3 regions of the Streptomyces sp. NPDC048604 genome follow, and region 3 is predicted to be linked to each of the others. Evidence: riboswitches for the same ligand, from Rfam matches in the RefSeq annotation. Region 3 holds a riboswitch; each other region holds the start of a gene.
The links. Region 3 has a riboswitch for S-adenosylmethionine ahead of ACGFMM_RS29705 (aminotransferase class V-fold PLP-dependent enzyme). Riboswitches for the same ligand answer to the same signal wherever they lie in the genome.

Region 1 (9,791 bases), on a different contig from region 3:
AAGGAGGTCCTTCACGTTGCCGATCTTGGAGTTGGCGATGAGGATGTACGGGTCCTCGAGCGAGGCCTCCATACGCTCCATGTCGGTGGCGAAGTACGCCGAGATGTAGCCCTTGTCGAAGCGCATGCCCTCGGTGAGCTCGAGCTCCAGACCGAAGGTCTGGGACTCCTCGACCGTGATGACGCCTTCCTTGCCGACCTTGTCCATGGCCTCGGCGATGAGCTCGCCGATCTGGGTGTCGGCGGCGGAGATGGAGGCGGTGGAGGCGATCTGCTCCTTGGTCTCGACCTCCTTGGCCTGGTCGAGCAGCGCACCGGAGACGGCCTCGACGGCCTTCTCGATGCCGCGCTTGAGGGCCATCGGGTTGGCGCCGGCCGCCACGTTGCGCAGGCCCTCGCGGACCAGCGCCTGGGCGAGAACGGTCGCGGTGGTCGTACCGTCGCCGGCGACGTCGTCCGTCTTCTTGGCGACTTCCTTGACCAGCTCGGCGCCGATCTTCTCGTACGGGTCCTCGAGCTCGATCTCCTTGGCGATGGACACACCATCGTTGGTGATCGTGGGGGCGCCCCACTTCTTCTCGAGGACGACGTTGCGACCCTTGGGGCCGAGGGTGACCTTGACGGCGTCAGCGAGCTGGTTCATGCCGCGCTCGAGACCGCGCCGGGCCTCCTCGTCGAACGCGATGATCTTGGCCATGTGAAGTGGTCCTCCCGGACATGGGGTGGATAACGCTCCAGGACCGCGCCGACGCCCGCGACGGACGGTCTGCGCGCCGTGCGGTTCCTTGCCCCGCCCGGCCTGCGGACCTCGTCTGCCCGATCCTCGTAAGCACTCTCACTGGGAGAGTGCTAACGCCAATGATTAGCACTCGACCCAGGCGAGTGCAAGCGCCTCTCGGGGATCGGGCCGGTCGTCGCCACCCGCTGTACGCACGCACGAGGGGCCCGCATCCTGGTGGATGCGGGCCCCTCGAACGAAGTGCGTCGGTGGCCGATCGCGCCGCGGTCAGACGGCGAGCTTGACCATGTCGGCCTGCGGGCCCTTCTGGCCCTGCGAGATCTCGAACTCGACCCGCTGCCCCTCTTCGAGGGTGCGGTAGCCGTCCATCTGAATCGCGCTGTAGTGGACGAAAACATCCGCACCACCGTCGACCGCGATGAAGCCGTAGCCCTTCTCCGCGTTGAACCACTTGACGGTGCCCTGAGCCATGCCTAACTCCCCTATTACTGGCCCTTGCGCGGGACCGCACTTCGCGGACCCGGGTCAGACCCTGCGCCGGAACGCGTCGACCGCGGCTGAATGTATCTGCCCAACTGCCCTCTGCAACAGGTCAATCGGACGAGAAATCTGAGCGAACGAGAAAGGAGAATTGCGGAGATTTCCTTGATTTCCTGGGCAAGTCGGGCCCGGGAAAAGGCGCAAAAAGTACACATCGCGCGAGCACATTGGCTGCTTCTTGTCGCATGCGGGCGCATTCTCATATGCGGTCGGCATGAGCAGCGGAGGGGACTTCCCCAACTCTACCGCGCTCAACCATGCAGAATTGCCCCCTCCGTTTCTTGACGGAGGGGGCAATTGGGATACCGCGGGTAACGCGTGGAGCGCGTCAGCAGCCTCCGGCACTGTGCTCGATGGTCAGCCTCCGGCGACGGCCGGGATGATCGAGACGCCCGCGCCGTCCGGCGTGACCGTCTCCAGGCCCTGCTCGAAGCGGACGTCGTCGTCGTTGACGTACACGTTGACGAAACGGCGCAGCTTGCCCTGGTCGTCGAGGACGCGGGCGGCGATGCCGGTGTGGTTCTTCTCCAGGTCCGCGATGACCTCGGCGAGGGTCGTGCCCTCGGCCGGGACCTCGGACTGCCCGCCCGTGTAGGTGCGCAGGATGGTGGGGATGCGGACGTTGACGCTCATGCGTACTCCCTTTCAGTGGGCCAGGCCGGCGTCGCGGAACGCGTCCAGGCTCGGGCGGATGACGGCGGTCGCCTGAGAGGTCTCGGCCACCGCGTCGAGGGTCTTGAGGCCGTCGCCGGTGTTGAGGACCACCGTCGTCAGCGTGGGGTCGAGGACGCCGGCCTCTACGAGCTTCTTGGTCACGCCGACGGTCACGCCGCCCGCGGTCTCGGCGAAGATGCCCTCGGTGCGGGCGAGCAGCTTGATGGCGTCCACGACCTGCTCGTCGTTCACGTCCTCCACGGCGCCGCCGGTGCGGCGGGCGATGTCGAGGACGTACGGGCCGTCGGCCGGGTTGCCGATGGCGAGGGACTTGGCGATGGTGTTCGGCTTCTGCGGGCGGACCACGTCGTGGCCGGCCTTGAAGGCGGCCGAGACCGGGGAGCAGCCCTCGGCCTGGGCGCCGAAGATCTTGTACGGCTTGTCCTCGACCAAGCCGAGCTTGATCAGCTCCTGCAGACCCTTGTCGATCTTGGTGAGCTGGGAGCCGGAGGCGATCGGGATGACGAGCTGGTCCGGCAGCCGCCAGCCGAGCTGCTCGCAGATCTCGTACGCAAGCGTCTTGGAGCCCTCGGCGTAGTACGGCCGCAGGTTGACGTTGACGAAGCCCCAGCCCTCGCCCAGCGGGTCGCCGATGAGCTCGGAGCAGAAGCGGTTGACGTCGTCGTAGTTGCCCTCGATGCCGACGAGTTCGCCGCCGTAGACCGCGGCCATGACGACCTTGCCCTGCTCCAGGTCGTGCGGGATGAACACGCAGGAGCGGAAGCCGGCGCGGGCGGCCGCGGCGCCGACGGCGCCGGCCAGGTTGCCGGTGGAGGAGCAGGACAGGGTGGTGAACCCGAAGGCGCGGGCGGCCTCCAGGGCCTGGGCGACGACGCGGTCCTTGAAGGAGTGCGTCGGGTTGCCGGAGTCGTCCTTGACGAACAGCTTGCCCGGCTCGACGCCGAGGGCGGCGGCGAGGTTGTCGGCCTGGACGAGCTTGGTCCAGCCGGGGTTCAGATTGGGCTTGTCGGCGACGCCGGCCGGGACGGGCAGCAGCGGGGCGTAGCGCCAGATGTTGGCGGGGCCGGCCTCGATCTGCTTGCGCAGCGCCTCGGGGTCGCCGGCGGGAAGGTCGTACGCGACTTCGAGCGGTCCGAAACACAGCTCACAGGCGAAGATCGGGCCGAGCGCGAACCGCTCGCCGCACTCGCGACAGGAGAGGCCGGTCGCGGGACCGAGATCGACCGAATTCTGGGTGGTTGCAACCGTCTGTACAGCCATGGAGGCGAGGCCCTTTCTCCTCATCTTCCTCATGGCGCATTTCGCCATGAGACGGATTTGGCACCTTCCCTAGCCGGGAGCCTCGCGGTCGCACGACGGCGACGGAGAACCGACTGGAGGGTTGCCGGGGCTTCAACGGGCCGTTTCCCTCTGCCCCTCTGGATGAGCGGTATTCGATTGTGGAACGCGGTCGGGACCCCGACATGCACCGGGCCGCTGCGTTGTTCAAGACTGTAACCGAAGGCGCGGACGGTTGAGATAGTCGTCCGAACCGCGAGATGGATCACAGACCGCAGCAACTGGGGAGTAACCGACGTGCTGGATGAAGTGGAGCGCTGGCTGGGCAGGCGCTCCTGGTCGGTGGCCGACCGGCCGATGGAGCAGATCCTGGCGGCCAAGCGGTCGACGACGGTGAGCGTGGTGCTGCCGGCGCTGAACGAGGAGGCCACGGTCGGCGACATCGTGTCCGTCATCCGCCGCGAACTGATGTCCGAAGCGGTCCCGCTGGTCGACGAGCTGGTGGTGGTGGACTCCGGGTCCACCGACCGTACGGCACAGGTGGCCGCGGCGGCGGGCGCGCGGGTGGTGGCGCGGGACGCGATCCTGCCGCGGATCCCGGCGCTGCCCGGCAAGGGCGAGGTGCTGTGGCGCTCGCTGCTGGCGACCGGCGGGGACGTGGTCTGCTTCGTGGACGCGGACCTGCGGGACTTCTCCGCGGACTTCGTCTCGGGGATCGTGGGCCCGCTGCTCACGGACCCGGACGTGGAGTTCGTCAAGGCGATGTACGACCGGCCGCTCGGGGACGCCCCCGGGCAGGGCGGCCGGGTGACGGAGCTGGTGGCGCGGCCGCTGCTCAACCTGCACTGGCCGCAGCTGGCCGGCTTCGTGCAGCCGCTGGGCGGCGAGTACGCGGCGCGGCGCACGCTGCTCGAGCGGCTGCCGTTCCCGGTGGGGTACGGGGTGGAGCTGGGGCTCCTGGTGGACGCGCTGCACACGGTGGGCCTGGATGCGCTGGCGCAGGTGGACGTGGGGGTGCGCAAGCACCGTCACCAGGGCGGTCAGGCGCTGGGCCGGATGGCGGCGGCGATCTACCGGACGGCGCAGGTCCGGCTGTCGCGCGGGCACCTGGTGCGGCCGGTGCTGACGCAGTTCGAGCGGGCCGAGGACGGCGCGCCGGGGTTCGTGCCGCGGACGTATCCGGTCGACACCGAGGAGCGGCCGCCGATGGCGGAGATCGCGGAGTACGCGCGCAGGCGCGTGGCGTAGCGGGCGTGGCGTAGCCGGGGCGCGCGGGGGCGGGTGACTAGATTCCGTTTTCATGCGATTTACACAATTCACGCAGTTGACGATGGAAGTCGGTGGGCGCGCAGGAGAGCGGCTGTGGCTGCTCGGGGGCCTGGTCCTCGCCCTGGGCGCCACCGGCGTCGTGGCGCGGGCGGCGGCCCGGGCGCGGCGGGACCGGTGACCGGTTGTCGCCACCCTGTCCGGGCGTACGTTTGAGCGGTTCCGGGACGGGCTAGGTTCGCCACATGGCCACTGTTCTCGTCGCCTCCAACCGCGGTCCGGTCAGCTACGTCCGCCGGGACGACGGCGCGCTCGACGCCCGGCGGGGCGGCGGCGGGCTGGTGTCCGGCCTGAGCGCGGTCTCCGCGGAGGACAGCCTGTGGGTCTGCGCGGCGCTGAGCGAGGGCGACCGGGAGGCGGTGCGCCGGGGCGTCGGCGAGACGGGCGTCCGGATGCTGGACATCGATCCGGCCGTGTACGACGACGCGTACAACGGGATCGCGAACTCGGTGCTGTGGTTCCTCCACCACCACCTGTACGACATCCCGCGCGAGCCGGTCTTCGACGCGGAGTTCCGCCGCCGCTGGGAGTCGTACCGCGCCTACAACCGCGCTTTCGCCGAGGCGCTGGCGGAGGCGGCGGACGAGGGCGCCTGCGTGCTGGTGCAGGACTACCACCTGGCCCTCGTCCCCGGGCAGCTGCGGGAGCTCCGCCCCGATCTGCGCATCGGCCACTTCACGCACACGCCCTGGGCCTCGGCGGACTATCTGCGGATGCTGCCGGCGGACATCCGCGAGGAGCTGCTGCAGGGGATGCTCGGGGCGGACGAGCTGGGCTTCCACACGACGAGGTGGGCGGACGCGTTCGTGGCGTGCGCGCGCCTCGACGACGAGACGCGGACGCCCCGGGTGCGGGCCTACCCGCTCGGCGTCGACGCCGAGGACCTGCGGGCGCTGGCGTACCGGCCGGAGGTGGACGAGCGGCTCGCGCGGCTGCGCGAGGAGATCGGCGACCGCCGGACGATCGCCCGCGTCGACCGCACGGAGCTGTCCAAGAACATCCTGCGCGGCCTGCTCGCCTACCGGGAGCTGCTGACCGTCCGGCCCGAGTGGCGGGGCCGGGTCGTCCACCTGGCCTCGGCGTACCCCTCGCGGCAGGACCTGGAGGCGTACCGCTCGTACACGGCGGCGGTGACCGAGCTGGCGGAGCGGATCAACGAGGAGTTCGGCACGGCGGACTGGCAGCCCGTGCTCGTCTCCGTCCAGGACGACTTCACGCGCTCGCTCGCGGTGTACCGCATGGCGGACGTGGCCCTGGTCAACCCGGTCCGCGACGGCATGAACCTGGTGGCCAAGGAGATACCGGTGGTCTCCGAGGCGGGCTGCGCCCTGGTCCTCTCGGAGGGCGCGGGAGCGTACGAGGAGCTGCGCGAGGACGCGCTGACGGTGAACCCGTACGACGTGACGCAGACCGCGGAGGCCCTGCACAAGGCCCTCACGATGCCCGCGGCGGAGCGCGCCGACCGTACGAAGCGCCTGGCCGCCGCAGCGACCGCCCTGCCACCCCAACGCTGGTTCCTCACCCAACTGGAGGCCCTGCGCGCCCTGCCGCAGGCGTAAGCCGCCCGGCGGTAGCCCCCGCCCTGCGAACGGATGATGCCGCAGAATCTTCCGTTCCGGCCTCTCCTCGCCGCGGTCCTTCTCGTGTCAGACTCTGCCGCGATCGTTCCCCCAGGCGATCCGCCGGCATCACACGAAGCATGCGAAGGGATCGCACGTGAAGCGATTTGTCGTGGGCATGACCCTAGGGTCGGCGCTCACCGCTCTCCTCGCCGCGGGACTCACCCCGGCCGCCGCGCAGGAAACCCGGGACTCCTCGGCGCCGGGGGCCAAGGGCCCCGCCCGGCACCGCGCCGACAACCGTCCCGGACCGCTCACCAAGCAGCGCACCGAGCTGCGCGAGCAGGCGATCGACAAGGTCGCCAAGGGGAAGGCCCGGGCGAACGCCGAAGGCGTCGTCGAGGTCGCCCCCGGCAAGTTCGTGGAGACGGCCACCGTCCGCTCCGAGAAGATCCTCACCGTCCTCGCCGAGTTCGGCGACCGCGCGGACGGCAAGTACGGCACCGTCCCCGGCCCCCGGCACAACGAGATCCCGCAGCCGGACCGGAGCAAGGACAACTCCAACGCCTGGACCGCCGACTTCTCCAAGGGCTACTACGAGAACCTCTTCAACGGGCCCGGCGAGTCCATGAAGACGTACTACGAGAAGCTCTCCGGCGGGCGCTACTCGGTCACCAACACCGTCGAGGACTGGGTCAAGGTCCCCGGCAACGCCTCCTCCTACGGCGACAACGCCATCGAGGACACCGGCGGCTCCTGGGCCTTCGTCCAGGACACCGGCGACGCCTGGTGGAACGCCCAGCTCGCGGCCGGCAAGACGCCCGCCGAGATCGACGCGTACCTCGCCCAGTTCGACGTCTGGGACCGCAACGACTGGGACCACGACGGCGACTTCGACGAGCCCGACGGCTACGTCGACCACTTCCAGGCCGTCCACGCCGGCATGGGCGAGGACTCCGGCGGCGGCGCCCAGGGCGAGGACGCCATCTGGTCGCACCGCTGGTACGTCAACGGCGACGACTACGGCCTGACCGGCCCGGACGTCTCCGGCGTCCAGAACAAGGCCGGCGGCGCCCGCATCGGCCAGTCGAAGTACTGGCTCGGCGACTACACCACCGAGGGCGAGAACGGCGGACTCGGCGTCTTCTGCCACGAGTTCGGCCACGACCTCGGCCTGCCGGACTACTACGACACGAACGGCGGCGAGAACTCCACCGCCTTCTGGACCCTGATGAGCTCCGGCTCCTGGCTCGGCCACGGCGCCGCCGCGAACCAGGGCATCGGCACCCACCCGGGCCTGATGGGCGCTGAGGAGAAGCTGTTCCTCGGCTGGCTGGACTACGCCGACGCGCCGCTCGGCGCGACGGGCTCGTACACGCTCAATCCGGCCCAGTTCCAGACCGCCGGCAAGGAGCAGGCCGTCCGCGTCGCCCTGCCCGACAAGACGGCCAGCACCGTGTACACGGCCCCCGCCTCCGGCTCGCACGCCTGGTGGACCGGTTCCGCGGACGGGCTCAACCAGTCCCTGACCCGCTCCGTGCCGGCCGCCGCCCGGGTCACCGCCAAGGCCGAGGCCTGGTACGAGATCGAGGCCGACTTCGACTACCTGTTCGCCGAGTACTCCCTCGACGGCGGCGCGAACTGGCTGCGCGCGGGCACGGCCGTCGACGGCTCCTCGGCCGGCAAGTGGACGACGCTGCGCTTCGCGTACGACGCCGGCGGCAAGCCCTCGCTGTTCCGCTTCCGCTACCAGACCGACGGCGGCGTGCACTTCGCCGGCGCGTTCCTGGACGACATCACGCTGACCGCCGGCGGCACGACGCTCGCCGCCGACGACGTCGAGCAGGGCGCGGGCGGCTGGACGGCGACCGGCCGGTGGAAGATCTCCACGGGCACGGAGTCCGCCACCTACCCGCGGTACTACCTGGTGGAGAACCGCGAGTACGTCGGCAGCGATGCGCTGCTTGCGGAGGGCCCGTACCAGTTCAGCAAGGGCCTCACCGCCCCGGACTGGGTGGAGTTCTTCCGCTTCCAGAACGGCATGCTGGTCTGGTACGTCGACCGGTCCTTCGACGACAACAACGTCAGCGACCACCCCGGCGGCGGCTCGGCCATGGCCGTCGACGCCCGGCCCGCGCCGTTCCGGTTCGACGACGGCACCGCGCCGAGCAACCGGCGCCAGCCCTTCGACGCGACCTTCGGCCTGGAGGCCACGGACGCGACCTGCCTCCACAAGGAGGTCGAGGTCGGCAAGGGCAGGAACCGGACCGTCGAGACGAAGGCGGCCTGCGCCCCCTCCGTCCCCGGCATCCCGGTCTTCGACGACACGGACCCGAACGCCTACTACGACCCGGCGGCCGCCCAGGCGAGCGTCAAGGTCGCGGGCCACGGCGTGCGGGTCACCGTCACCGACGACGCCGGCGACGACCTGCGGATCACCGTGGCCAACCCGGCCGCGCACTGATCAGCGCGTACGGAACCGGCGCGTGCTGATCAGCGCGTCCTGACCGCCTCCGCGAGCCGCGCGAGGAGGTCCACCACCGCGGACGGGCCGGCCACCGACAGGTCGGCCCGTTCCGCCAGTTCCGGGACCTCCGTGGAGCCGCTGCACACCAGCAGGCCCGGGACCCCGTTCGAACGGAGCTTCTCCACGGCGGCGAAGGCGGGCAGGTCCCCCAGGTCGTCGCCCGCGTACAGCACGGACTCCGCGCCCGTGGCGCGCACGTGCTCCGCCAGCGCCATGCCCTTGTCCATGCCGGGCGGGCGCAGCTCCAGGACCATCCGGCCCGGCTCCAGGACCAGGCCGTGGCGCGCGGCCAGCTCGGCCAGCGGGCCCTTCAGCGCCTCGAACGCGCCCTGCGGGTCCGCGGCGCGCCGGGTGTGCACGGCGACCGCGCGGCCCTTCTCCTCGATCCAGGCGCCGGGCCAGGCCCCGGCACCGTCCAGGAAGCCGGGCAGTTCGGCGCGTACCGCGGCGACGCCCGGCGGCACGGCGGTGGCCGTGACCGTGCCGGAGACGGCGTCCCAGCGCTCGGCGCCGTAGTGGCCGAGGACGACCAGGTGCTCCAGGCCGGGCGCCCCGGCGAAGCCTCCGTGCCGGACGGCGACCCCGGCGGGCCGGCCGGTGACCACGGCCACCGAGGCGACGTGCGGGGCCAGTGCGGACAGGGCGGGCACCGCGCCGGGATGGGCGCGGGCCTGCTCGGGGTCGGGGACGATCTCGGCGAGCGTCCCGTCGAAGTCGAGGGCGACGACGGCTTTGGCAGGGCGCGCGAGGAGCGCGGCCAGACCGTCGCGGCCGGCGGACGTGGTCGGGTGCGGCAGGCTGCTGACCATGTCTCCGACCCTACCGACGCTCCGCGTCCGCGTCAGCGGCGCGAGTCAGCGGCGCTGCTCACGCTCGGCGCGCACCCGGCGCAGCCGGTTGACGGTCACCGGGTCGTGGACGAGGGCGCGCGGATCGTCGAGCAGCGCGTTGAGCAGCTGGTAGTACCGGACCGGGGAGAGCCCGAGCTGCTCGCGCACGGCACGCTCCTTGGCGCCGGGTCCCGGCCAGGAGCGGCGTTCCAGGGCGAGCACGGCGCGCTCCCGCTCGCCGAGGACCTCGCCCGGGCCCGCGTCCGGCTCCCGCTCCGATGCGTCGTTCATACGACCAACCTATTCGGCGGCGCCACC
Region 2 (9,791 bases), on a different contig from region 3:
AAGCCCGCTCCCCTCGGGCCAGCCCCGAGCGTGCCGTCGCGGCGAGGGCTACGAGAGGCCGCACCGCCAGGACGAGGATCGCGAGGAGAGCCAGCGCGGGAAGGAGCACCGGCACCAGGGACGCCGGGGTGACGGTGGAAGAGATGGAGACGAACAGGAGCCCGATGATCAGCTGTACCAGGGTCTCGAAGAAGGGACGCCGAGCGGGCATGTCGAACCCGCGGATGTTGGCGACGGCCAGTCCCGTGACGATCGCGGCGATGAGCCCCGTGTCGTCCCGCACGATGTCACAGCCCGCGGACACGCCGATCACCGTGGCCAGTTGGGCCAGCGTGCCCAGGGTCTCGCCGAGTCGCAGGGTGCGCAGGGCGAACCACAGCAGGGCGGTTCCCACGGCCCCGCCGACGAGCCCGACAGCCATGCTGATGCCGAACTGGCCCAGCTGGTATCCGCGGCCGATGTCGACTCGGTCCGTCGTGGCGATGGCGTGGAAGGTGAGCGCGCCGAGAATGCCGCCGATCGGGTCGGTCAGCGTCCCCTCCCAGATGAGGATGCGTCGCACCTTGTCCGTCGGCCGTACGAAGTCGAGCAGCGGACCCACGACGGTGGGACCGGAGACGACGAGGATCACGCCGAGCATCGCGGCCACGCGCAGCGGCATGTCGAACAGCGCCGGTGCCGCCGACATGACGACAAGCGACGTGAGCAGTACCCCGTACACCAGCAGCCGTCCCACGATCGCCCGGGTGTGGCCGGTGAGCTTGCGCAGGTCGAGTCCCAGGCCGGCGTCGTAGAGGATCACCGCGACGGAGAGGGACACCAGGCCGGAGAACGTCGGTCCCAGCAACCGGTCCGGATGAATGACATCGGTGATCGCGCCGGCGGCGAACCCGACCGGCAGCAGGATGATCAGGGCCGGGAGGCGCAGCTTGCTCGCCAGGATCTGCGAGGCGGTGGCGAGCACCACCGTCAGGGAGAGTCCGAGAAGGATCTCGTCGTCGGTCACAGTGGCTTCCTTCGTCGGATTTCAGGCGCGAGGGGGACCGGGCGGTCAGCCACTTGGTGCCGAGCCCTCACCTTCTGCGCCGCTGCCTCTTCGCAGCTCGGCGTCGGTGAGTTCTTCCAGTTCTCCGTGGGTGTCGAGCCAGTAGAGGAGGACCACGGCCGGCACGACGAGCACCAGGGCCACGAGGGTGACGATCGCCAGCCACGTCAGGGTGGCGGGTGCGCCCGCGGCGTCGGCAACGGTCAGCGACGTGGGAACCAGGTAGGGGCGCTGCGCCATGCCCCAGGCGATGACGGCGGACGCGACGACGCCGACCGCCGTGACGCGCACCCACACGCCCGGCGTGCGCAGGAGCAGCCAGGCCGTCGCGAGCGCTGCCACGCCGGCCATGACGACGAAGAGCAGCCCCAGGCCGTGCGTGAGCCCGTGCCACACGTGGGGGGAGTCCTCATGGGTGACGAAGCCGGTGATCACTGCCAGGACCGTGAGCGCCCCGAGCGTGCCCAGCGCCCGCCACCTGAAGTAGCCGACCAGATCGGGCGCATCGAAGCGGCGGGCGTCACACGTGAGGAAGACCGCGCCGAGGAGCGCGGTGGTCGCGATGGCGACCAGCCCGAACATGAGGGAGGTGGGGTTGGACCAGGCGTCCGCCGACGCCTCGGTACCGGGCGCCACCCGTCCCGACGCGACCCCGCCGACAGCGGCGCCGAGGAAGAACGGCGTGACGAGCGAGGCCACGGCGAACACGGCACCGTACAGCCGCCGTCCGGCGAGCCGCCGGGAGGGCCTGCGGAACGCGAAGCCGGCGCCGCGCAGGACCAAGCCCATGGCGGCCAGCGCCAGTGGGAGCCACATCGCGGTGAACACGGTCTGGAACAGCGTGGGGAAGCCGGTCCACATGATGACGAGGACGAAGATCAGCCAGACGTTGTTGACCTCCCATACGGGAGCCATGGCGTGGTCGATGAGCCACCGGGGCCGTCGGCCGCGTTCCGCACCTCCCGCCGTCAGATCCCAGAAACCGGCCCCGTAGTCCGTGCCGCCCGCGCAGGCGTACGCGGTCACGGCGAGGAGCAGCACCACGGCGATGAGGTCGGCGGTCACGATCGGCCGTCCTCGGCCCGGCCGCCCCCGCCGTCGGCGGGGGCATCACCTGCGGGGACGGGGGCCCGCGGACCGTACGGGGTGTCCGCCTCCGGGACCTGGGCCGTACCTCCCGCGGCCTGCTGCTCGTCGGCGCGCCGCCAGCGCGTGCGCATCTTGAGCAGGATGACGAGGAACGAGCCGAAGAGGAACACGTACACGACCATTACCACGCCGAGCATGATCCAGAGGGTGGTGGAGCGGGTCGAGGTCACCGCCTCCGCGACCCGCATGTTCTGGTAGACGATCCAGGGCTGGCGGCCCACCTCGGTGGCGATCCAGCCGCACTCGACGGCCACGACGGAGGCCACGCCCGAACAGGCGGCGGCGCGGTAGAACCACCGGGAGGCGGGAAGCCGCCGGTGCCGCAGCCAGACCAGGCCGTACCAGAGGGCGAGCAGTACCAGGCCGGAGCCGATGACGACCATCAGGTCGAACGCCCAGTGGGCGATGGTCGCCTGGGTGGCCGTGGGCCGCTGGTCCGCCGGCACGGAGGTCAGTCCCACCACCTTGGTGTCCGGAGAGAAGCCGGCCAGCACCGAGTCGAGCAGCGGGATCTTGATGCCTCCCGAGACGGTTCCGTCCGAGTGCAGGCGGCCGAAGAGGTACTCCGGCACACGGGTGTCGGTGTTCCAGACGATCTCCAGTGCGGCGAACTTCACCGGCTGCTTGTGGAACACCGACCGGGCGATGGAGTCGCCCAGGACGAACTGCACCGGAGCGGCCACCGCGGCGATGGTGAACGGGACGGCGAAGCCGAGCCGGTGGTAGTGGTCCCGGCGGCCGCGCAGCCAGCCCGTGGCGTAGACACCGGCCACCATGAAGCCCGCGGTGAGGATCATCGCCACGACGAAATGCCAGTACTGCGGCCCGAACATCGGAGTGAAGATCGCCTTCCGAATGTCCACATCGACCGGATTGCCCTCGGGGTCGAGGGAGAAGCCCTGCGGCGTGTTCATCCAGGAGTTGGCGGCCAGGATGCCGAACGCTCCGAGCAGCGCGGCGGCCGGCAGCGGCAGCCCGAGCAGGAAATGCGTACGGGGCTTCAGCCGCCGCCACCCGTACAGATAGATGGCGATGAGCACCGCCTCCAGGAAGAACGCCCAGGCCTCGACGCCGAATCCGATGCCGAAGACATCACCCCATCTGCCCATCAGGCCGGGCCAGAGCAGGCCGAACTCGAAGGAGAGCACGGTGCCGGTGACGATGCCGAGCGCGAACTGCACCGCCATGACGGCCGACCAGCGCCGCGCCAGAAGCAGGGCCGTGGCGTCCTTGCGGCGCAGTCCGCGGTAGTGCATGACCAGGGTGATGAAGGGGAAGGCCACGCCCAGGGGCACCAGGATGATGTGGGACGCCAGAGTGAAGGCCATGAGCTCCCGGGCGGGCAGCAGTTGGGCCGGGGCATCCGCCAGCAGGTGGAACGAGGTGGACATACGCGCTTTCGCTGTCGATGACGTCTGGGAACAGGGTCAGCCGCCGGTGGCGAAGCCCGGGAAGAGGGTCATCCCGCCGTCGACGTACAGGGTGGTCCCCACGACGTAGTCCATGAGGTCGGAGGAGAGCGCGACCACGGCGTTGGCGATGTCGTCGGGGTCGCCGATCCGGTCGTACGGGATCAGCCTCAGCAGGTCCTCGCGGGCCTCGGCCGTCTCCCAGGCAGCACGGTTGATCGGCGTCTTGATCGCCCCCGGGGCGACCGCGTTCACCCGGATCTTCTCCGGTGCTAGCTCCTGGGCCAGTGTCTGCATCATCATCTGCACGCCACCCTTGGAGGACGCGTAGTTGACGTGCCCCGCCCACGGGATGATCTGGTGCACCGAGCTCATGCAGACGATCTTCCCGGCGGCGCGGGACACGGAGGGGACCACGCCGCGGCGCCGGAATTCCTTGGCGGCCTCCCGCGCGCACAGGAACTGACCGGTGAGATTGACGTCGATGACCTTCTGCCACTGGGCGAGCGTCATGTCGGCGAGCCGGGCGTCGCGCTGAAGTCCCGCGTTGGCGACCAGGACGTCGATGGTCCCGAACTCCTCGACCATCCGGTCCATCATCGCGGTGACCTGGTCCTCCTGGGACACGTCCGCCTCGTACGCCGCAGCGCGCACCCCGAACGAAGTGATCTCCTCGACCACTTCCTCGGCGGCCTCACGGCCCGACACGTAGTTCACGACCACGTCGGCACCGGCTCGACCCAGGCCGATGGCCGTGGCCTTGCCGATGCCCGAGTTGGCTCCGGTGACCAGCGCCTTCTGGCCCCGTAGCAGACGTGCGGGGACCACACCCTGCGGTGCTTCCGTGGCGGAACCCATCGATGCCCTGCCTCCTCGTCGCCCCCCGGCTGTAGTGGGCCGGGCACGGAGGTCACAGAATCACCGGCCGGGGCAGTCGACGTGCAGCGGGACCCCGAGTTGCGCCGTTGAGCCGAGCAGCTTCGTCCGATCGGACCAGCGGCCCGTTGGTCTCAGCCCAGCCGGGCCAATGTCGGCGACCGCCCTAGGTTGCCTGGTTTGTCGTCCCGCGCAGGTTCGCTCGGATGTGTGCCAGTGCCTCCACGGCAGGCAGATGCGTCAGGCCCTCCGTAAGGGGGAGATGCGAGGGGCAGAACCACTCGCAGTGCTCCGGGTGACCGGTCCAGTCATCCGGATACGTCCTTGTGGGCTGGAAGTACACGAGGGTGAAGTCCCCGTACTCGAAGTCCGAATGCTGGTACGGAACAAGGCATATGGCGCAGAACGGCGGCTTCATCGGGCGCTCGCATTCTCTGACGGGTCGACACCTGACGTCGCGCACGGTAGCCGACCGCGGGCGAAGGTCGAGCCGGAGCCCGATCTCGTGGACAGAGCCGCCCCGAGGGCCTGGCGACAGGCCGAACGTTTGACTGGCGGCGCAGCGGGTCGGCCGACTGAGGAGGCAGTTGTCGGGAGACATGTCGGCGATTTTGTCGTTCCGAAGGAGTTCGCGTCGCCACCGGTCGCCGCGAGCCCAGGGTCGTGGACAGGCGTGTCATCAGCCGGCCCACGCTCAGGAGTGGCAGACGGCCTCGGTGAGGCGGTCGGCCGCGTCGACGGCGGCCTTCGCGAGCCGCGCGCCGGGGTGTCGGGTGAGGCGTTGGATCGGGCCGGTGATCGTGACGGCGGCCACGACACGCCGGGACGGGTCGCGGACCGGCGCGGAAACGGAGGCCAGTCCGGGTTCACGCTCGCCGATCGACTGGGCCCAGCCTCGCCGCCGCACGCTGCTGAGGGCGGCGGCCGTGAAGCGAGCACCTCGCAGACCCTGGTAGAAGCGCTCGGGTTCCTCCCAGGCCAGCAGGATCTGGGCAGCGGAACCGACCTTCATCGGGAGTGCGGAGCCGACCGGCACGATGTCACGCAGGCCGGCCATACGCTCGGCGGTGGCGATGCAGACGCGCGTCTCACCCTGGCGGCGGTAGAGCTGGGCGCTTTCGCCGGTGGTGTCCCGCAGGGAGGTGAGTACCGGGCCGGCCGCGGCCATCAGGCGGTCCTCGCCCGCGGCGGCCGAGAGTTCGGCGAGCCGAGGGCCGAGGACGAAGCGGCCCTCGACGTCCCTGGCGACCAGACGGTGGTGTTCGAGCGCCATGGCGAGTCGATGGGCCGTGGGCCGAGCCAAGCCGGTGGCGGCGACCAGTTCCGCCAGAGAGGCCGGGCCCGACGCCAGCGCACCGAGGATCACATCGGTCTTGTCGAGGACGCCGACGCCACTGGAAATATCCGAAATGTCCATGAAGGGTTGTGCTCCAGTCTCGAACCGCGAGCCATGACTCGCGGCGACCTCACCCGGGGGAGGGGCAGGGGTTGTCAGCGGGGAAGGGCCGAAGCGGTCGGCCGATATGCCGCGGCGATCACGAGACGGATACGCGGAGAGCCCGAGGTGGACAGATCTTGGGCGAAGGGCAGCTTTGAGAGCACCGTGTCTCCTCATCTTTTCCCGCGCCACGGTGGCGCAGGCCGGAGTTGGCACTGATCCCGACCACACGGCGCGCACATCGAGCGCCGAGTCGACCGGGGAGTTGCCGGGGCTTCGTAGGGCCGGTCCCTCCACCCCTCTGGATGATTCGCGACGAACCATACAAGACTCCCGGAGCTACCTGCCAACGGCTTCCAGGAGGCGCTGGGTGGTCCCGGTGTGGCGTTGCGCGCGAGGCGAGCGGGCCGAAGGATGCCTGCAGCATGCAGTGCCGCGTTGCTGCGCGACGTGACCTCGATGCCGCCCGCCCTGGAGGTCGTCGTCCTGATGGGCCACAAGGCGCAGGCAGGCCGGGCGGCCTGCCAGTAGCAGTACGCGCCCAAGGCCCACATGCTGCCTGAAGTGCCGTTTGATGGCGATCGGGATGGATCAAGATCACCATGGCGGTGCAGTCCCTCGTCTCCCTGCTCATCCTGGGGCCCGGCCGTCGCTCGCGCTGTCGATGTCCTCACCTGAAACGCATGGAACGGAAGGGCCGGCTCACCCCTGCCGCGGACTGCGGACGGCGTCTCCGGCGTCCGTCGGCGGACCAGAGCCCGGCCGGGAACGAGGTACCCGGCCGGGGTGGCGCGGCGTCAGTTCCTGGGGCACTGCTTCCACGCGAGGTGGTAGACGGTGCTGATGTCGCCGTCGGTGGAGTCCATGGTCATGTAGCTCGTGGTGGCCGGGTTCGACGTGCCGGCGTCCACCCGGAGCTCGGTGTTGATGTTGAAGTTCCGCTGGACACCGCAGGGCGCCCACACCAGCTGCGCCCAGTCGGTGTCATCGGTGGCCTGCCAGTTGTCCTCGTACGGGCCTCGGAAGGCGTGCGTCCGGGATGCGGTGCTCGGCGAGCCCTGGAAGTAGTACGAAGCCTTCTCGGTGCTGGTCGCACCGGGCTGGAGCGACGCGTAGCCGCGGTAGTCGGCGCTGGCGATCGCGTAGGTGAAGCCCTGGGGCACGTGCACCACAAGGTTGAGCTGACAGTTCCTGCGGGCGGCTGTGGGGGAGGAGTTGCCGCCCGCCTGCGCCAGGTACTCGCTGTAGGTGACAGTGAAGGCGGTGTTGTCCTCGGATACGGCGATGGCGGCGGTGCCCAGGGGGCAGCCGGAGCCGTTCACCGTGGCGATGTCGATGACGATCCTGTCCGGGGGCGGGTCGGCGATCGACGAGGGGCCCGCCTGTGCGGGCAGGGCCGAGGCGAACAGGGCGGTGACCGCTCCGCTCACCATTAAGGAGCCTCTCATGGTTCTCCCATCCAGTGCTTCCATGCCGGGCGAGCGCGGGCGCACGGGGGCGCCTGGTCGCGGGGCGGGGGGTGCGGCGCGCCACAGAGGCGGGCGGCCGTCCTGGACTTACTGCGGTGGGTCGAGGCGCTGGTCGTGCGGAAGGGGTGGTGCAGCCGGCAACTGTTGAACTATCATGCACATGCCAGATGTGCGCCTCGAGTGCCCCGCCGGTACCAACGGGGGTGCTCGAATGCTAGATGCGCGAGCGTGCAAGGGCAGGGCGGCCCCCGGCCAACAATCGCCCCGCGAACGACCCTTCTTTGGCTCGGAACAGCGGGTGGTGCCGCAGGCCCCGGGCATCCCACTGGAGCTGTCTGCAGGTCCGTGGGGCGTCAGAAGGTGATGACGCCGGCAAGGGCTCGGCTGCCGACCGGGTCGAGCACGGTCTCGTAGGGCGTGCCGTCCGGATGAAGTCGTCCGGGGCGTAGTCGGCGACGTGATCCGCGTTTCTCGTACTGCACACGCCGGTCACCTCCGCGCCGGGCGCCTTGGCGATCTGGACAGCGGCCGAAGGCGAGGATCCGGGGCACGGACTTCGCCGGCCCGGTCAACTCCTCGATCAAGTTGCCGAGATGTGCACGCGACAGTCCCGTGAAGGCAGAAGGCGACAGGGCCGTACGCGCCCACCGAAACGACACCTTCAGTGAACCTACGGCCCTGTTCACGTGACGGCCGGACGCCTCGCTGATCGGACGCAACCGACGAAGAGCTGGACACCGCCACTGTGACCGTCCTGACGATCAGGCCGAGTCGGGTAGCCCCTCAGTCCTTGGGGTCGCGCAGGCCGACGCAGTCAAGGGCCCAAAAGACCTCTGAGTAGACGAAGGTGCCCGTCATCCACGGCTCGTGAGCCGACAACCGGGCAACCTGAAACGCGGCTTCAGGGATACGCAGCGACGGCGAACGGAAGCCCAACGCGCCTGCGCCTTCGAAGCCGCGCGTGCCGTAGTAGCGCGGCGAACCCTCCAGGAACACCAACGGCACACCCTCGCTGTCGGCCGCCTCGAGGGCGTGGGCGATGAGCTGCGTACCGATGCCCTGACGCTGGAACTCCGGGACCACGCCCAGCGGTGACAGCGACAGGACGTCCACGATCCGGCGCGGAGCATCCAACCGCGTCGCGCTCAGCAGGACATGCCCGACGACCCGGTCATCGACGACGGCGACAAAGGACATCGGCGCCAGCGCAGCCTCCGCAACGCGAAGTGCTTCCACGAGCCCGGGAACCCGATCGCTGTCACCGAAGGCGCGCGTATGAACCTCGCGCACGTCTCGGTGATCGTCAGGGATCTCCTGACGGATCACCAGCCCGGCACCACCGGGAACGATCCGGAAGCATTCAGGCGCACCGTGTGACGTCATGGACGCGAGGGTAGATCGCGGGGCGACTCATGCGCGAGGCAATTGCGCACCAGGTCGTCGGCGAGCTCGATATCACCGAGGCGACGGCGCGTGCCGACTGCGCGGCGGACATCGGCCCGCATGGTGTCCGCATGACCAGGATCCCCGACGAGGAGCGCGCAGAGCTGCAGCTCCACGAGCGGCTCCGCCTGCCGGCGTATCAGTACGTCGGAGGGCGCCGACGCATTGAAGGCGATACCGCGCGGCCAGGGCTCATGGAGAGAATCGGACACCGCGTCATCCTGCCACCCTGTCGCGCCCGGACCGGTCTACGTGGCGACCACGTAGACCGTGCCAAGTCAGAACAGGCTGGCTGGCGTGGTCTGGGACTTCTTCGGATCGAGAGGCCGGCAGCGTAGCCCTCGCCTGCTCATCAGCGAGGAGAGGGTGCTGCCGCCGCCAGGGTGTCAGGGCTCGTCGACCTCGGCCGGCTCCGTTCCCTGCCACTGGGCCCATCGGCCCGGGACGGAGGAGCAGGCCGCGGTGAGATGGGCCAGGTTTCGCCCCCGAACGTGCAGCCAGCTGTGGGCCGTCAGTCCGTCCTGCCGCAGAAGAAGCCCGGGAGCGGAGTACCAGCGGACCGGAGAGTCGTCGTCACCCGTCCACATGGGGTAATCCGGGAGCGCGACCCGTTCGAAGTGCCGCGGAAGCGTATCCGCAACATCAGGCGGCAATTCACATGCGTTGTAGAGCCGCTCCTCGCTGCACAGCGCCTCCGAAAGGACGAGCTCTACACACGCCAGCGAGACCCTGTCCATGAAGGGTCGCCAGCCGTCCCGCGACTGCACGACGACTGGCGGGTCGGTCTCGCCCAGATCGCGCAGACGCACCCCCCAGAAGGCGCACCCCTGGTTCTCGCTGCGGAAGCACAGCACACCCCCGAGGTCCTCATGCACGAAGAGTTCCGAGGGAAGCAGCATCGGATCCTGGTGCTCGAACAACTCCGGTCGGCGGCCGAAGAGCAGGTATGCCTCACGCAGAGC
Region 3 (9,791 bases):
GGAGCGCGGATGAGCACTGTGACGGATTCGAAGAAGAAGGCCCCCGCCGGTGAGCGGATGGCCGACTGGGCCGACGGACGCCTGGGGATCTACACGCTGGCCAAGGCCAACATGCGGAAGATCTTCCCGGACCACTGGTCCTTCATGCTGGGCGAGATCTGCCTCTACAGCTTCATCATCATCATCCTGACGGGTGTCTATCTGACGCTGTTCTTCCACCCGTCGATGAACGAGGTGGAGTACCACGGCAGCTACATCCCGCTTCAGGGACAGCTGATGTCCGAGGCGTTCAACTCGACCATGCACATCTCCTTCGAGGTGCGCGGTGGTCTGCTGATCCGGCAGATCCACCACTGGGCGGCGCTGATCTTCCTCGCCGGCATGTTCGTGCACATGATGCGCGTGTTCTTCACGGGTGCGTTCCGCAAGCCGCGTGAGATCAACTGGCTGTTCGGCTTCCTGCTGTTCTTCCTGGGCATGTTCACCGGCTTCACCGGTTACTCGCTCCCGGACGACCTGCTCTCCGGCACCGGTGTCCGCTTCATGCAGGGCGCGATCCTGTCGGTGCCGATCGTCGGCACCTACCTGTCGATGTTCCTGTTCGGCGGCGAGTTCCCCGGCGGCGACTTCGTGGCCCGGTTCTACTCGGCCCACGTCCTGCTGCTCCCGGGCATCATGCTCGGCCTCGTGGTCGCGCACCTGATCCTGGTGGTCGTGCACAAGCACACCCACTACGCGGGTCCGGGCCGCACCAACAAGAACGTGGTCGGCATGCCGCTGCTGCCGGTGTACATGGCCAAGGCCGGAGGCTTCTTCTTCCTGGTCTTCGGCGTCATCGCGGTCATCGCGGCGATCGCCACGATCAACCCGATCTGGGCGATCGGCCCCTACCGTCCGGACCAGGTGTCCACCGGCGCCCAGCCCGACTGGTACATGGGCTTCGCCGAGGGTCTGATCCGTGTCATGCCGGGCTGGGAGATCAACTTCTGGGGCCACACGCTGGTCCTGGGCGTGTTCATCCCGCTGGTGATCTTCCCGCTGGTCCTCGCGGCCATCGCGGTGTACCCGTTCATCGAGTCCTGGATCACCGGCGACAAGCGCGAGCACCACATCTCGCAGCGTCCGCGCAACGCGCCGACCCGCACCGGCTTCGGCGTCGCGTGGATCACCGCGTACATGATCATGCTCATCGGTGGCGGCAACGACATCTGGGCCACGCACTTCAACCTGTCGATCAACTCGATCACCTGGTTCGTCCGGATCGCGTTCTTCGTCGGCCCGGTCCTCGCCTTCATCGTGACCAAGCGGATCTGCATGGGTCTCCAGCGCCGCGACCACGACAAGGTGCTGCACGGCCGCGAGTCGGGTGTCATCAAGCGCCTGCCGCACGGTGAGTTCGTCGAGGTCCACACCCCGCTCAGCCAGGGCGAGCTGCACCTGCTCACCGCCCACGAGCAGTACGAGCCGGCCGAGCTGCCGCCCGCCGTCGACGAGAACGGCGTCGCGCGCAAGGTCGGCCGCATGGAGAAGCTCCGGGTCAAGCTGAACAAGGGCTACTACGGCGAGGACAGCCAGATCGCGAAGCCCACCGTCGAGGAGTACAAGGAGATCCAGAGCGGCCACGGCCACCACTGATCACCTGACCTGCTCGACCTGAGGTCGCCACGGCGAGAGCCCCGTCCATTCGCTGGACGGGGCTCTTTGCCGTCCCCGGGGATCGATAGGGTGGGAGACACCTTTCCGGTACACCGGCCGGTACGACACCAGGAGCGACCATGAGCGCTGTGACCCCCGCTGGAGGCATCACCACGGCGGACCGCTCCTGGCCCGTCCTGCTGAACGGTCTGCTCGACGGCCGTGACCTCTCCGCCGACGACACCGCCTGGGCGATGGACCTGATCATGCGCGGCGAGGCGACCGACGCCCAGATCGCCGGCTTCATGGTGGCCCTGCGGGCCAAGGGCGAGACCGTGCAGGAGATCACCGGCCTGGTGCGCACCATGTACGCGCACGCCAATGTGATCGAGGTGCCGGGCCCCGCCGTCGACATCGTCGGCACCGGCGGCGACGGCGCGAAGACGGTCAACATCTCCACCATGGCCGCGATCGTGGTGGCCGGCGCCGGCGCGAAGGTCGTCAAGCACGGCAATCGCGCCGCCTCCTCCGCCTCCGGCTCCTCCGACGTCCTGGAGAAGCTCGGCATCAATCTGAACCTCACCCCCCGGCGGGTCGCCGAGGTCGCCGAAGAGGCCGGCATCACCCTCTGCTTCGCGGTGAAGTTCCACCCCTCGCTGCGGCACGTCGCCGCCGCCCGCGGCCAGCTGGGCATCCGCACGACCTTCAATGTGCTCGGCCCGCTGACCAACCCGGCGCAGGTGAAGGCCCAGGCCGTGGGCGTCGCCGACCCGCGCATGGCGCCGATCGTGGCCGGCGTGCTCGCCGAGCGCGGCAACTCCGCCCTGGTGTTCCGCGGCGACGACGGCCTGGACGAGCTGACCACCACGGCCACCTCCCGGGTGTGGGTGGTCCGCGACGGAGCGGTCCGTGAGGAGCGGTTCGACCCGCGCGACGTGGGCATCGAGCTCGTCCCGGTGGACGCGCTGCGCGGCGGGGACGCCTCGTACAACGCCGACGTGGCCCGCCGGCTGCTCGCCGGGGAGACCGGCCCCGTACGCGACGCCGTCCTGCTCAACGCGGCGGCGGCGCTGACCGCCCTGCACCCGGGCGAGGGCACTCTGGCGGAGCAGCTGCGCGCCGGCGTCGCGAAGGCCGCCGAGTCCGTCGACTCCGGGGCGGCACGGCAGGCCCTGGACCGCTGGATCGCCGCCAGCAACGCCTGAACGCCGGTCCGCGCGGCCCCGTCCGGATGACGGACGGGGTTGCGCGGACAGCGAGCGGTGGCATACGTTCGGCCACAGGTCATGAGTGACAGCCTCGAAGCCCCGGCTGGCTGTCCGGCAACCCTCCGTCCGTGGCGGGGTGCCCCGGGTGAAGACCAGGCCGTGGACAGCAAGGTCCACGGCAAGCGCGGACCCCTGCGCGAACCCTGGGGTCCTGGTCCTCAAGGGAGCAGTCTCGTGAGCAAGCGAATGCGATAGGGCCCTCAGGCCCCTTTCCCGCACCCCTTTTCTGCTTTTCCCTCGCACGCCTCCGCGGTGACGCATTCCTGCGTCCGGCCGCGTCGAGGCGTCGAGTTCGCCTGCCTCGTACGGGAGTTCGCCATGTCTGTTGCCGCCGTCGCCACCGCCACCGCCACCGTCGTCTGCGAGCCGCTGCCCGTCCTCGGCCGGGACGTCACCGTTCCGCTCGTCACCGGCGGGGAGGTCGCGTACGCCGCGCTCGACTACGCCGCCAGCGCCCCGGCCCTGCAGCGGGTGTGGGACGACGTCGCCGCCTACGCCCCGTACTACGGCAGCGTGCACCGCGGCGCCGGGTACCTCTCGCAACTCTCCACCGACCTGTTCGAGAACAGCCGGGCCACGGTCGCCGAGTTCCTCGACTGCCGGGACGGCGACCAGGTCGTCTTCACCCGCTCCACCACCGACTCGCTCAACCTGCTCGCCGCCGTACTGCCCGCAGACTGCCAGGTGTTCGTCTTCGAGACCGAGCACCACGCCTCCCTGCTGCCCTGGCACGACAAGCGCGTCACGTACCTCGACGCCCCGCGCACCCCGCAGCAGGCCGTCGACACCCTGGAGCGCGCCCTCGCCGACCGGGACCCCCACGGTCCGGCCCTGGTGTGCGTGACCGGCGCGTCCAACGTCACCGGCGAGCTGTGGCCGGTGCGCGAACTGGCCGCCGCGGCCCATGCGCACGGCGCCCGGATCGTCCTCGACGCCGCGCAGCTCGCCCCCCACCACAAGGTGTCCGTGCGCGAACTGGACGTGGACTGGGTCGCGTTCTCCGGCCACAAGCTGTACGCGCCCTTCGGCTCCGGCGTCCTCGCCGGCCGTGCCGACTGGCTCCAGGCCGCGGAGCCGTACCTCGCCGGCGGCGGCGCGTCCCGCACGGTCGCCCGGCGCGCCGACGGCGGGGTGCACGTCGAGTGGCACACCACCGCCGCCCGGCACGAGGCGGGCTCGCCCAACGTCATCGGCGTCCACGCCATCGCCGCCGCCTGCAAGGCGCTCACCGAGGCCGGCTTCGACACCCTCGTCGCCCGCGAGCAGCACCTGATCGACACCGTCCGCGCCGGCCTCGCCGAGGTGCCCGAGGTGAAGGTGCTCTCCCTGTTCGGCGACGACGCGCCCCGGGTCGGGGTGATCTCGTTCGTCGTCGAGGGCTGGAACAGCTCGCACTTCGCCGCCGCGCTCTCCGCCGAGTACGGCATCGGCGTCCGCGACGGCCTGTTCTGCGCCCATCCGCTCGTGCGCACCCTGCTGGGCAGCGACCCGCAGGACGTCGGCGAGTGCGGCGCGCCGGAGGCCGAGCCGGGTGTGGGGGTCCCCCCGGCCGAAGGCTGGGGGAGGTCGCTCAACGCGATCCGGGTGAGCTTCGGGGCCGGGACGCCGGACGAGCACGTGGAGCGGTTCGTCGGCGCGGTGAAGGAGCTGGTCCGCGACGGCGCCCGGTGGAAGTACCGCACCGAGGACGGCCGCTGCGTCCCCGACCGCGGCTGATCGCCACTCGTACGGGTGAAGGGGGTCCCTGCGGGGACCCCCTTCGTTCTTTTGTGGCTGTGCGGCCTGTCCTACGACTCCAGGCCGATGGCGAAGGCCGCCTCCAGGTCGTGCTGGGAGTACGTGCGGAACGCGACGTGCGTGTCCGTGGCCTCGACGCCGGGGATCTTGCTGATGCTGCCGGGGATCACGTCCGCCAGATCGTCGTGCCGGGCCACCCTGACCATGGCGATCAGGTCGTATGTGCCGGTGACCGAGAAGACCTCGCTGACGCTGTCCAGCGCGGCGATCGACTCCGCGATCTCGGGGATGCGGTCCACGCTGGTCTTGATGAGCACGATCGCGGTGATCATGGCTGGCGTTCTCCCTCGGTCGCCGCGGCTGGAGGCTTCACCCTATCTCTCCTGGCGAAGCGGCCCCATGCGTAGAGGAAGCCGAGTGCGAAGCCCACCACGTGCGCCAGATACGCCACGCCCGGACCGGGCCCGGCGGCGCGGGCCGCGAGCCACTGCAGCACGAACCAGAAGACCAGCACGATCCAGGCCGGGAAGCGCAGCGGCAGGAACAGCAGGAAGGGGAACAGGCTGGTCACCCGGGCCCGCGGGAAGAGGAACAGGAACGCCCCGAGCACCGCCGAGATCGCCCCGGACGCCCCGACCAGGGTCTGCTCGCTGGTCGCGTGCGCGGCCGCGTAGGCCAGCAGCGCGAGATAGCCGCAGCCGAGATAGAAGAGCAGGAACTCCAGCCGGCCCATCCGCTCCTCCGCCATCGCGCCGAAGACGGACAGGAAGAGCATGTTGCCCAGCAGGTGGAGCCAGCTGCCGTGCACGAACAGCGCGGTCAGCGGGGTGAGCAGGGTGTGCGGCTCGCTGCTCATCAGCTCCGCGGGGACCACGCCCCAGCGGCGGAACCAGTCGCTCTGCGCGGCAAGCAACCGGTCGCCGGTCCCGTACGCCGGGTTGAACCCGGAGACCGGGCCGATCAGGAAGACCAGGCAGCAGGCGGCGATCAGGCCGTACGTCATCGCCGGTCCGTGCACCGCGCCGCGTGCCGTCGTCCGCCAGTCGATCATGCACAGATCATGGCGTAACCGGACCGAGCGGGACAGAGCGCCTCGCCGCGTCGCCCCGGACCCGTGCCGGAGACCCGCTCCGGGGGTGCCGGGGGAGACTAGGGTGACGGGCAGTACTTCCGCAGTTCGACGGCGCACCGCGGGATCCTCGACACGAACAGGAAGAAGGACGGCACGATGACGACGGTTCCCCAGCCGACCGCCGAGACCCGCTGGCGCTGCACCCTCTGCGGCAACCTGACCCGCTTCGACGTGACCCGCTCCTCGAAGGTCGTCGAGTACGTCCATCTAGACCTGGCCGGGGAGCCCACCGTGGAGGAGCGCGAGGTGCTCAGTGAGACCATCGAGTCGGTCCGCTGCCGCTGGTGCAACGCGGTGGACCAGATCGAACTGGTGGACAGGCCGGGTACGGCTTCCTGAGGCACGGCGCGGACGACGATGAGGTGACGGAACGTGGAGCAGCCCGCACGGGACGGTGAGCCGGCCGGTGCGGCGGGCGACGCCGCCGAGGCGCTCGACCGACCGCTGCCGGAGGGCGTGCGGCGGAGGGTCGTCGCGCTGGTCGCCGACGCCTTCGGCGAGCTGACGGTCGCCGAGCTCCCGTCCGCCCTGCGGCAGTACGCGCGTTTCACGCCCAGTCGCCGCGCCAAGTTCGCCGGTACGGCGATGGCCGCCGCCCTGGAGACCGACGCGCTGTTCCGGCAGCGGATCGGCGAGCGGCTCAAGGAGGCCGAGCCGGAGCTGGCCGCGGCCGTCGAGTCCGGCAGCCCTCCGGCCGCCGCCGACCCGGTGGACGTGGCCGCGGCCGCGTACGTACTGCGGCCGGCCGGCTGGGTGAAGCTGGTCGCCGCCGCCGGCGAGGAGGTCCAGCGGGCCGACGCCGAGCGGGCCGACGAGGCCGGCCGGCGCGAACTGGAGCGGCTGCGCGAGGAGGTGGCCGCCGCCAAGGAGCGCGGCCGCACCGAGACCGAGCAGCTGCGCCACGACCTGGAGGCGGCCCGGAAGGAAGCGGAATCGCTTCACCGCAAGCTGCGCAGCGCCCAGAGCGACGTGAAGCGCGGCGAGGCCGCGCTGCGCCGCGTCCACGGCGAGATCGACGGGATCAGGGCGGAGGCCGCCGCCCAGGTGTCGGCCGCCGAGAGCGAGACCCGCCGGCTCAAGTCCCGTCTCGGGGAGGTCGAGGCGGCCCTGGAGGGCAGCCGGCGCGCCGCCCGCGAGGGCCGCTCGGTGGAGGACATGCGGCTGCGGCTGCTGCTCGACACCGTGCTCGACGCCGCGCAGGGGCTGCGCCGCGAACTGGCGCTGCCGCCGGTGTCGGTGCATCCGGCGGACCTGGTGGACGCGGTGGAGCCGGGGCGGATGTCGCCGAAGGACATCGCGGCCCGCGCGCTGTCCGAGACCGATCCCGCGCTGCTCGACCAGCTGCTGGCGCTGCCCCAGGCGCATCTTGTGGTGGACGGCTACAACGTGACCAAGACCGGCTATCCGACGATGCCGCTGGAGAAGCAGCGGCTGCGGCTGCTCGGCGGGCTGTCCGCGCTCGCGGCGCGTTCCGGCGCGGAGATCACCTGTGTCTTCGACGGGGCCGAGCTGGCCGCGCCGGTGCTGCTCGCGCCGCCGCGCGGTGTGCGGGTGCTGTTCTCGAAGCCGGGCGTGACGGCGGACGAGCTGATCCGGCAGCTGGTCCGGGCCGAGCCGCCGGGCCGGCCGGTCGTGGTGGTCTCCACCGACCGCGAGGTCGCGGACGGCGTCGCCAAGTCGGGGGCGCGGCCGGTCGCGTCCGCCTTGTTGCTGAAGCGCCTTTCGCGCCTCTCGTGAAGGTCGGCAACTCCTGGGCGCAATGCCCGAATTCTGATCCGCTCAGGGTCAAGTACTCATCACTGCCCGTGTGCTGTATGTAAATAATGTGCCGCCTGGGCGAGATTTTTCGCATGAGGATTTGAACTGATCACAAGTTGGTCACTAGGGTCGGGCCTCGAACCTTCGCGCGGTTGATCATCCAACCCGGATGGCAGTGAAGGGACCCGCCTGCCTCCCCGTGCGGCCAGGCGGCCTGAGGCAGAAGGAGCTCGCCTTCGTGGCGTCCCACCGTCGTCCCAAGCAGCCGAGCCGCACCCGCGTGACCGTGCTCACCGCGACCGCCGCAGCGGCCGTCGCCCTCTCCGCGAACGCCGGCGCCCAGGCCGCGCCCAAGCCGAAGGTCGACGAGGTCAAGTCCAAGGTCGACAAGCTGCACCACGAGGCCGAAGAGGCCACGGAGCAGTACAACCTCGCCGAGGAGCGCCGCGGCAAGCTGCAGAAGGAGATCAGCGCCCTTCAGGACAAGGTGGCCCGCGGCCAGGGCGAGCTCAACGCCCTGCGCGACAGCATCGGTTCGGTCGCCAGCGCCCAGTACCGCTCGGGCGGCATCGACCCCTCGCTCCAGCTCTTCCTCTCCTCCGACCCGGACACCTACCTCGACAAGGCGTCCGCCATCGACCAGCTGACGGCCAAGCAGGCCGAGGTCCTCCAGTCGATCCAGGAGAAGCAGCGCACCCTCGCCCAGCAGCGCGCCGAGGCCACCACGAAGCTGGCCGACCTGGAGAGCGTCCGCAAGACGCTCGGCGCGAAGAAGAAGACCTTCCAGGGCAAGCTCGCCGACGCCCAGAAGCTGCTCAACACCCTGACCGCCGCCGAGCGCGCCAAGATGCAGGCCGAGGAGCAGCGCGCCAGCCGCGCCGCCGGCGACCGCGTCGACCTCGGCAACGAGGTCCCCGCCTCCCAGCGCGGCGCGGCCGCCCTCAACGCCGCCGCCACCCAGCTCGGCAAGCCGTACGTCTCCGGCGCCGAGGGCCCCAACTCGTACGACTGCTCCGGTCTGACGCAGTGGGCCTACCGGCAGGCCGGCGTCGGCCTCAGCCGCACCACCTACACCCAGCAGAACGACGGCGTGAAGATCGGCCGCAGCCAGCTCAAGCCGGGCGACCTGGTCTTCTTCAACAGCCTGTCCCACGTGGGCCTGTACGCGGGCAACAACACGATCCTGCACGCCCCGAAGCCGGGCGCGGTCGTCCGCTACGAGTCCATGGACTACATGGGCACCTTCCAGTTCGGCGTCCGCATCTGACGTCCGTTCGGGCGAAACGCCCCGACCTCCGCTGACTCCACGCCCCGCCGGTGACCTGTGATCTCCGGCGGGGCGTCACTGTGCGTGCCCGGCGCCTTCGTTGGCGTTGCGTGGTCGACGGGTTACTGTCTGCCGTCGCGACAGCTACCCGGAAGGAGCGCCGTACGTGGCGTCCCATCGCCGGCCCTCCAAGGCCACCGTTCTGTCCGCCGCCGCGGCCACGGCCGCAGCGGCCCTCGGCGGCGCCGCACCCGCCCTCGCCGACCCGCACGGCGGCCCCGAGGCCACCCGGGCCGCCGTCGACCGGCTCTTCGAGGAGGCCGAACGCGCCACCGAGAGCTACAACAAGGCCGACGAACGGACCGACCGGCTGCGCGCCCAGGTCGCCCGCGCCCGCGACAGCGTGGCCCGCGGCCAGGAGCGGATCAACCGGATGCGCGGCGCCCTCGGCGCCCTCGCCGGGGCGCAGTACCGCTCCGGCGGCATCGACCCCGTACTCGACCTGCTGCTTTCCTCCCGGCCCGAGACCTATCTCGACCGGGCCGCCACGCTCGACCGGATGACCGCGCGGCAGAGCGACGGGCTCAGCCGACTCCACCGCGAACTGCGCCACTTGAACCAGGAGCGCGCCGAGACCGGCCGGGCGCTCGCGGAACTCGAGCTCAGCCGCCGGCAGGTCGCCCGGCACAAGCGGACCGTCGAGCGGAAGCTGGCCGCGGCGCGGCGTGCCCTGGAGGCCCTGCCCGCCGGCGAGCGGGCGGAGTTCGACCGCGCCTCCCGGTCCGGCCGGGAGGGCGAACTCCCGCCGCTCGCGGACCTGGGCGGGTCCTCCTCCCGCGCGGCCGCCGCGCTGATGGCGGCGCGCGGCGCGGTGGGCCGGCCGTACGTGTGGGGCGCCACCGGGCCGTCCGGCTTCGACTGCTCGGGCCTGATGGTCTGGTCGTACCGGCAGGCCGGGGTGAGCCTGCCGCGCACCTCGCAGGCGCAGCGGTAC

Region 1: another riboswitch for S-adenosylmethionine. It lies ahead of thrC (threonine synthase); the one in region 3 lies ahead of ACGFMM_RS29705 (aminotransferase class V-fold PLP-dependent enzyme).
Region 2: another riboswitch for S-adenosylmethionine. It lies ahead of ACGFMM_RS31145 (IclR family transcriptional regulator); the one in region 3 lies ahead of ACGFMM_RS29705 (aminotransferase class V-fold PLP-dependent enzyme).

The regions. Positions count from the first base shown of each region.
Region 1 covers NZ_JBICVX010000003.1:446,304-456,094, forward strand. Annotated here, with positions in the region: gene groL (chaperonin GroEL) at 1-696, opposite strand, end outside; gene ACGFMM_RS08660 (cold-shock protein) at 1,006-1,209, opposite strand; gene ACGFMM_RS08665 (MoaD/ThiS family protein) at 1,636-1,911, opposite strand; gene thrC (threonine synthase) at 1,924-3,213, opposite strand; SAM riboswitch class I at 3,231-3,382, opposite strand; gene ACGFMM_RS08675 (glucosyl-3-phosphoglycerate synthase) at 3,529-4,479, shown strand; gene ACGFMM_RS08680 (hypothetical protein) at 4,556-4,678, shown strand; gene ACGFMM_RS08685 (trehalose-6-phosphate synthase) at 4,743-6,116, shown strand; gene ACGFMM_RS08690 (immune inhibitor A domain-containing protein) at 6,295-8,580, shown strand; gene otsB (trehalose-phosphatase) at 8,610-9,452, opposite strand; gene ACGFMM_RS08700 (DUF3263 domain-containing protein) at 9,498-9,764, opposite strand.
Region 2 covers NZ_JBICVX010000019.1:103,570-113,360, forward strand. Annotated here, with positions in the region: gene ACGFMM_RS31125 (cation:proton antiporter) at 1-1,006, opposite strand, end outside; gene ACGFMM_RS31130 (cytochrome d ubiquinol oxidase subunit II) at 1,052-2,110, opposite strand; gene ACGFMM_RS31135 (cytochrome ubiquinol oxidase subunit I) at 2,107-3,585, opposite strand; gene ACGFMM_RS31140 (SDR family oxidoreductase) at 3,622-4,461, opposite strand; gene ACGFMM_RS31145 (IclR family transcriptional regulator) at 5,174-5,896, opposite strand; SAM riboswitch class I at 6,088-6,229, opposite strand; gene ACGFMM_RS31150 (DUF4360 domain-containing protein) at 6,715-7,365, opposite strand; gene ACGFMM_RS31155 (GNAT family N-acetyltransferase) at 8,170-8,712, opposite strand; gene ACGFMM_RS31160 (hypothetical protein) at 8,766-9,041, opposite strand; gene ACGFMM_RS31165 (SMI1/KNR4 family protein) at 9,216-9,791, opposite strand, start outside.
Region 3 covers NZ_JBICVX010000017.1:92,488-102,278, forward strand. Annotated here, with positions in the region: gene ACGFMM_RS29690 (Rieske 2Fe-2S domain-containing protein) at 1-13, shown strand, start outside; gene ACGFMM_RS29695 (cytochrome bc complex cytochrome b subunit) at 10-1,635, shown strand; gene trpD (anthranilate phosphoribosyltransferase) at 1,776-2,840, shown strand; SAM riboswitch class IV at 2,918-3,034, shown strand; gene ACGFMM_RS29705 (aminotransferase class V-fold PLP-dependent enzyme) at 3,222-4,619, shown strand; gene ACGFMM_RS29710 (Lrp/AsnC family transcriptional regulator) at 4,691-4,972, opposite strand; gene ACGFMM_RS29715 (rhomboid family intramembrane serine protease) at 4,969-5,691, opposite strand; gene ACGFMM_RS29720 (hypothetical protein) at 5,869-6,111, shown strand; gene ACGFMM_RS29725 (NYN domain-containing protein) at 6,145-7,509, shown strand; gene ACGFMM_RS29730 (NlpC/P60 family protein) at 7,769-8,797, shown strand; gene ACGFMM_RS29735 (NlpC/P60 family protein) at 8,964-9,791, shown strand, end outside.